2 linked regions of the Roseateles amylovorans genome follow. The protein of the gene in region 2 interacts with the protein of the main gene of each other region in a pairwise test. Links are inferred from orthologs where the notes say so. Each region holds a gene or a part of one and is shown on either strand. Other genes may lie near its edges.

Region 1 (4,073 bases), 1.8 Mb from region 2 along the record:
CCTTGGCCGTTTGCAGACCGAGGCCATCGTGCAACGTCCACAACCAACAACGTCTCGGGACAGCCAAGCCCGCGGCCCGCGGAGCGAATGCGGAGCGCCTGAGCGAAGCGGGCCGCGGGCTTGGCTGGCCTTGCTCGGTGCCTCGAACGTCGCGCCAGCGTGAGACGCCGATACGAGCGCGCAACGCCGAAGCCGAAGCAGACGCCCACGCCGACGCGCTCAACCGCCTGAGTCGTAGACGATCTCAGCCGGCGCGAGCTTCTGCAAAGCCTCGTCGCTGGGCCAGAACTTCCCCGCGCCCCCAAGGCCGAGCTCGGCCACAGCGCCATCCCGCTTGATCGGGATGCGCAGTTCGAGCCCTTGGCTGACCACGCCCTGATCGGTCTCGACCCGCTTGGCCGGCCAGTTCTTGATCAGTTCCAGCACCGAAGCCGCCGGCAGGTTGGGTGCGGTGCGCAGGAAGCGGCCGAAGCGCGCCCGCGCCGCCGGCAGGCCGAAGACCTGCTGGATGTTCATCCGCAGGCCTCCGGAGAAGCGATCGTTCTGCACCTTGCCGATGGCGATGATCAGCTCGTCCTCGACCAGCAGCTCCTTGTGGGTGGTGAGCAGCTCGTCGTTGGCGACCGCCTCGATCGCATCGGTCTTGTCGTCCAGCTTGAAGATGCCCACGCGGCCGCGCTGCCCGTTGATCACCCGGAGGTCGCTGACGATGCCCGCCACCACCACCGGCTCCCGGCTGTCCTGCAGATCGACGATGCGGCGCTTGACCATCTTGCGCAGCTCCGGTTCGGATTCATCGAAGAGGTGCCCGGACAGGTAGAAGCCGATCGCCGTCTTCTCCAGGCTCAGCCGCTCCTTGATGCCCCAGGGATCGACCTGCACCAGGTCGGGCTCCGCCGTGGAGGAGCCATGGGTGTCGTCGAAGTCGAACAGGCCGCCCTGGTTGACGTTCTGCGCCAGGTTGTCCGCATAGGTGTAGCCGAGCGCGACGCTGGCCAGCAGCCGGGCACGGTCGGCTTCCAGTTCGTCGAACCCGCCCGCCTTGATCAGCGCTTCCACCACCCGCTTGTTGACCGCCTTGCGGTCCACCCGGGCACAGAAGTCGAAGAAGCTCTTGAACGGACCGCCCTCGGTGCGGGCCCGCACGATGGCCTCGATCGCGCCCTGGCCGGTGCCCTTGATGGCGCCCAGGCCGTAGTTGATCAGCTTGTTGTTGATCGGCTCGAAGCGGTAGACGCCCAGGTTCACATTGGGCGGCTGGAAGGTGATGCCGAACAGCTTGGCATCGTTGAGCAACACCTTGAGCTTGTCGGTGTCGTCCATTTCGATGGTCATGTTCGCGGCGAAGAACTCCGCCGTGAAATGCACCTTCAGCCAGGCCGTGTGATAGGCCAGCAGCGAGTACGCGGCGGCATGCGACTTGTTGAAGCCGTAGCCCGCGAACTTCTCCATCAGGTCGAAGACCTCGTCCGCCTTGGCCTCGTTGATGCCCTTCTGTGCCGCGCCTTCGCGGAAGATCAGCCGGTGCTTGGCCATCTCCTCGGGCTTCTTCTTGCCCATGGCGCGGCGCAGCATGTCCGCACCACCGAGGCTGTAGCCGCCCAGCACCTGGGCGGTCTGCATCACCTGTTCCTGGTAGACCATGATCCCGTAGGTCTCGGACAGCACCGGCTCGGTCAGCGGATGCGGATACTCCACCACTTCCTTGCCGTGCTTGCGCGCGACGAAGGTCGGGATCAGGTCCATCGGGCCCGGCCGGTACAACGCGTTCAGCGCGATCAGGTCTTCCAGGCGGGAGGGCTTGGCCTCCTTCAGCATCTTCTGCATGCCGGTGGATTCAAACTGGAACACCGACTCGGTCAACCCGTCGGAGAACAGCTTGTAGACCTTGGCATCGGCCAGCGGAATCGTTTCGAAGGAGAAGTCCTTCTGCGCCGGATGCCGCGCAATGATGAAGTCCTTGGCCAGCTCGAGGATGGTCAGCGTGGCCAGACCCAGGAAGTCGAACTTCACCAGGCCGATGGCCTCCACGTCGTCCTTGTCGTACTGGCTGACCGCGGAGGTCGAACCCGGCTGCTGGTACTGCGGACAGAAGTCGGTGATCTTGCCCGGCGCGATCAGCACACCCCCGGCATGCATGCCGATGTTGCGCACCATGCCTTCAACGCGGGTGGCGAGCTTGAGCAGCTCGGCGATTTCCTCGTCGGCCTTCTCGCGCTCCTCCAGCTCGGGCGCTTCCTTGCGGGCGTAGATGATGCCGCCGTCGGGCTCGGCGGGCACCGGCGCCAGCGTCACCGTCTTGCCCGGTGGCGCCGGAATCAGCTTGGCGATGGAATCCACCTGGCCGAAGCCCATGCCCAGCACCCGGCCGATGTCGCGCAGCGCCGCCTTGGCGGCCATGGTGCCGAAGGTCGCGATCTGGCTGACGGCCGGGCGGCCGTACTTGTCCTTCACATACTCGATGACCCGGTCGCGGTTGCCCTGGCAGAAGTCGATGTCGAAGTCAGGCATCGACACCCGCTCCGGATTCAGGAAGCGCTCGAACAGCAGGTTGTACTGCAGCGGGTCCAGGTCGGTGATCAACAGCACATAGGCCACCAGCGAACCGGCGCCCGAGCCCCGTCCCGGGCCGACCGGACAGCCGTTGTTCTTCGCCCAGCGGATGAAGTCACCCACGATCAGGAAGTAGCCCGGGAAGCCCATCTTGATGATGGTCTCGAGCTCGAACTCCAGCCGCTCGACATACCGCGGCCGCACCGCGTCGCGCTTGGCCGGGTCAGGGAACAGCAGCCGCAGGCGGTCTTCCAGACCCTCGTAGGACAGCTGGCGGAAGTACTGCTCCATCGGCAGCGGCGTGCCGTCGGCCTGGATCGGCGTGGGGAAGTTGGGCAGTTGCGGCTTGCCCAGCACCAGCGTCAGGCTGCAACGCCGGGCGATCTCGACGGTGTTGGCAATCGCGCTCGGAATGTCGGCGAACAGCCGCTCCATCTCCGCCTGCGTCTTGTAATGCTGGCTGGGCAGGAAACGCTTGATGCGCTTGGGATTGGCCAGCGTTTCACCGTCGGCGACGCAGACCCGGGCCTCATGGGCCTCGTAATCGTCCTCGCTCAGGAACTGGATCGGATGGGTCGCCACCACCGGCAACCCGGCCTTGGCCGCCAGCGGCACCAGCTGGCGCACCAGCGCCTCCTGCCCGGGCAGACCGGCGCGCTGCAGCTCAATGTAGAAGCGGTTCGGATAGATGGCGCCCAGCCGGCGGGCCCAGTCCAGCGCGCGGGCCTGGTCGCCGGCCACCAGGGCCTGTCCGATCGGGCCGAACTGCATGCCGCCCAGACAGATCAGGCCGTCGTTGAGCTCCTGCATCCATTCCAGCTTGAGCAGCGCCTGGTTGCGCTGCACGTTCTGGATCCAGGCCCGCGACAGCAGCTCGCTCAGGTTGAGATAACCCTGGCTGCTCTGCACCAGCAGCAGCACGCGGCTGGGCGGCTTGTCGCTGGTGTCGGGCTCCACCCAGACCTCCGCACCCAGGATCGGCTTGACGCCCTTCTTGCGACAGGCGTTGTAGAACTTCACCCCGCCAAACATGTTGGCCAGATCGGTCAGGCCCAGGGCGACCTGGCCGTCCTTAGCGGCGGCCTTGGCGGCGTCGTCGATGCGCAGGGTGCCGTCGACGACAGAGAACTCGGTGTGAATGCGGAGATGAACGAAAGCCATCCCGGGATTGTAGGGAGTCGCCCGGGGGCGCCCGCCATTCGGAAGGGGTCGATGGCGCTCGGCGGGCGTCCACCGGACGCTATGCTGCATCCCCATCGAACACTCCCGGAGCGGATGGATGAAGACCTTGCCCCTGCTGGCCGTCCTGGCGCTGAGCGCGCCGCTGCTGTCGATCGCCGCCGATGCTTCCACGGCCGCGACCGCGCCCGCGGCCGCCAAGCCCGCCGCCCCGGCCAAGGCCGCCCGCGCCGCCACCGCCCAGCAGGCCGCCAGCGCGGCGCCGGCTCGTCAGCCGCCCACCAGCGCCGACATCATTGCCACCGCCCCGGCCAGCGCCTGGCGCGATGTGGCCCCGGAGA
Region 2 (2,856 bases):
CGCTTTCCTCGGCGTCGTCACGACGCACTTCAGGACCTTTGCGCATGTTGGTGCATCCCCAGTTCGACCCGGTGGCCTTCCATATCTGGAAATGGCCGATCCATTGGTACGGCCTGACCTATCTGGCCGCGTTTGTTCTGTTCCTGGTGCTGGCCAACCGGCAGGTTGCTCGCCCGTGGCATGCCGCGCGCGGCTGGACCCGTCGTGATGTGGACGACTTGCTGTTCTACGGCGTGCTGGGCGTGGTGCTGGGCGGCCGTTTCGGCTACGTGCTGTTCTACAAGCCGATGGAATACCTCAGTCACCCGGGCAACATCCTGGCGGTGTGGCAGGGCGGCATGTCATTCCACGGCGGGCTGCTGGGGGTGATCCTGGCGATGGCCTTCTTCGGTTGGCGCCGGGGCTATCGCTTTTTCGAGGTGACCGACTTGATCGCGCCCTGCGTGCCGACCGGGCTGGCCATGGGGCGGCTGGGCAACTTCATCAACGGTGAGTTGTGGGGGCGTCCCGCCGACCCGGGCCTGCCGTGGGCCATGGTGTTTCCGCAGGCGCATGACGCCGTGCTGACACCGCGTCATCCCTCGCAGCTCTACCAGTTCCTGGGCGAGGGGCTGCTGTTGTTCGTGGTGCTCTGGCTGTTCTCCCGCAAGCCGCGACCGATGGCCGCGATGTCCGGCCTGTTCCTGATCGGCTATGGGCTGATGCGCTTCATCGCCGAGTACTTCCGGGAGCCGGACGACTTCCTCGGACTGCGCGCGCTGGGCTGGAGTCAGGGCCAATGGCTGAGCGTGCCGATGATCGTGGCGGGCATCGTCATGATGGTGTGGGCCTACCGCCGTGCCGCCAAGGCACCGCAGGCTGCGTCGAGCGCCTGAGCGACGCTTCGCTTCACCCCGCCCATGAACCGCCGGGCTCCCTCGGGGCGGTGCTTTGATTGACGCCTGACGTTGAGGCAAGAGTGATGAGACAGATCTTTTTCGATACCGAAACCACCGGCCTGAATCCCGAATCGGGCGACCGTGTCGTGGACATCGGCTGCGTGGAGATGGTGAACCGGCAGTTGACCGGTCGCCATCTGCACTTCTATCTGAATCCCGAGCGCGACATGCCGGAAGAGGCCTTCCGCGTCCACGGGCTGAGCAGCGAGTTTCTGTCCGACAAGCCGAAGTTTTCGCAGGTCGTCGACGAGTTCTTGTCGTTCATCCGCGATGCGGAGCTGGTGGCGCACAACGCATCCTTTGACGTGGCCTTCATCAACGCCGAGCTCAAGCGCTGCGGCCGCGCGCCCTTGCATGAGTGCGTGGACAGCGTGCGCGACACGCTGCTCATGGCGCGCGACATGTTCCCCGGCAAGGCCAACTCCCTGGACGCCTTGTGCCGCCGACTGGAGGTGGACAACAGCAACCGCGGCCTGCACGGCGCGGTCAAGGATGCCGAGCTGCTGGCCGAGGTCTACATCCGGCTCACGCGGGGTCAGGACTCGCTGGTCATCGACGACAACGCCAGCGCCACGCCGGGACAAGGTCATGAGCTGGAGATCGCCGCGATCGATCTCAGCGCCTTCGATCTGCCGGTCCTGCTGCCCACTGAGGCCGAGCTTGCGGCGCACGAGGTGGCTTTGGCCGATCTGGACAAGGCCAGCGGTGGCAAGCGCATCTGGAAGAGCGCGCCGGTGGCGCTTGCCGCGCCCGCCGCCTGAGCGTGGAGCAGGGCAGGCGCGGAGTTGGGATCACCCGCGCTCAGCCGTCTCGGATCACGCACCGGCAGATCGACTGAATGGACACAGCGATCTGTTTGCGATCAAGTGATGAGATTGTTGATCGAGCGCATTTTTCCATGGCATAATCTCGCTCTTTCCCGGACAGCCGAACCGGATTAGTGAAATAACTAAATCCGGGCGGTTAGCTCAGCGGTAGAGCACTGCCTTCACACGGCAGGGGTCGCAGGTTCGAACCCTGCACCGCCCACCAGATCTGCAGGTTGCGTCGATGATCATCGACGTGGCAGTAAGAACAGATTCACGGTCGGCTCAGCTGTCCTCAGGAAACCCGGTACAGATACCGGGCGGTTAGCTCAGCGGTAGAGCACTGCCTTCACACGGCAGGGGTCGCAGGTTCGAACCCTGCACCGCCCACCAGATCAACCCCGTCAGCGCAAGCTGGCGGGGTTTTTTCTTTGGCACGCCTTTGGCACTCAGTGGGGTGATCCAACCTGTGGCCATTCGTTGGGCCAACCCTTGGGCGAATCCTTGGGCGAATCCTTGGGCCATTTCTTGGGCCATTCGTTGGGCCATTCGTTCGGGCCTTCGTCGGGTCATTCATTCGGACTTTCGTCGGGTCATTGGTTTGACCCGCGCCGGTCGAGGCCCGTGTGGACAATGGGCGCATGTCCCTGGTCATCACTTCGCTTCAAGCCAAAGTTCTTCGTCGCAGCCTCTCGCAGGTTTGCCAGCCGGTGCCCACCGGCCTGCGCCCGTTCAAGCTGGGCGACCTCGTCCTCGGGTACCTGCATCCGATGCGCGATGCGGTGCTGTCGCGTTGCTGGCCGGACCTGGTCCTCCATGAGGGCGCCTGGGTCTGGCGGGCCACCGATCTGGACGTGGATGCGCGCTCCGAGCAGATCGGTGAGGCCGCGCAGCGGCTGCGCGAGGTCGGCGCCATCCAGGGCTGGCGCGACGAGCGCTTCGCTGGCGAGGCCCCAGTCGACGATCCCTGCACACCCCCCGGCGAGCCGCTGTTCCGATTGGAACGAGCGGCTTTTCGCTTTTTCGGCCTGATGAGCCGCGCGGTGCACATCAACGGCTTTCTGCCGGGGGCGCGGCTGGTGTGCGGGCGGCGCGCCCTGAGCAAGGCCACC

The links.
Region 1: the proteins of dnaQ (region 2) and dnaE interact in binary tests that used the Escherichia coli proteins (3 or more experiments, as listed by UniProt). The link is inferred for Roseateles amylovorans from one-to-one orthologs.

The regions. Positions count from the first base shown.
Region 1 is NZ_CP104562.2:4,043,225-4,047,297, forward strand. What follows is about bases 20-4,024. They hold dnaE (DNA polymerase III subunit alpha), read right to left. Parts: upstream 3,715-4,024; coding sequence 220-3,714; downstream 20-219. Other genes in these bases: N4261_RS16745 (peptidylprolyl isomerase), read left to right, coding at 3,833-4,024. Also shown: more of N4261_RS16745, read left to right, coding at 4,025-4,073. UniProt on the Escherichia coli protein: DNA polymerase III is a complex, multichain enzyme responsible for most of the replicative synthesis in bacteria. This DNA polymerase also exhibits 3' to 5' exonuclease activity. The alpha chain is the DNA polymerase catalytic subunit.
Region 2 is NZ_CP104562.2:2,265,699-2,268,554, forward strand. What follows is about bases 43-2,830. They hold dnaQ (DNA polymerase III subunit epsilon), read left to right. Parts: upstream 43-961; coding sequence 962-1,699; downstream 1,700-2,830. Other genes in these bases: lgt (prolipoprotein diacylglyceryl transferase), read left to right, coding at 45-875; N4261_RS09730 (NUDIX hydrolase), read left to right, coding at 2,386-2,830. Also shown: more of N4261_RS09730, read left to right, coding at 2,831-2,856. UniProt on the Escherichia coli protein: DNA polymerase III is a complex, multichain enzyme responsible for most of the replicative synthesis in bacteria. The epsilon subunit contain the editing function and is a proofreading 3'-5' exonuclease.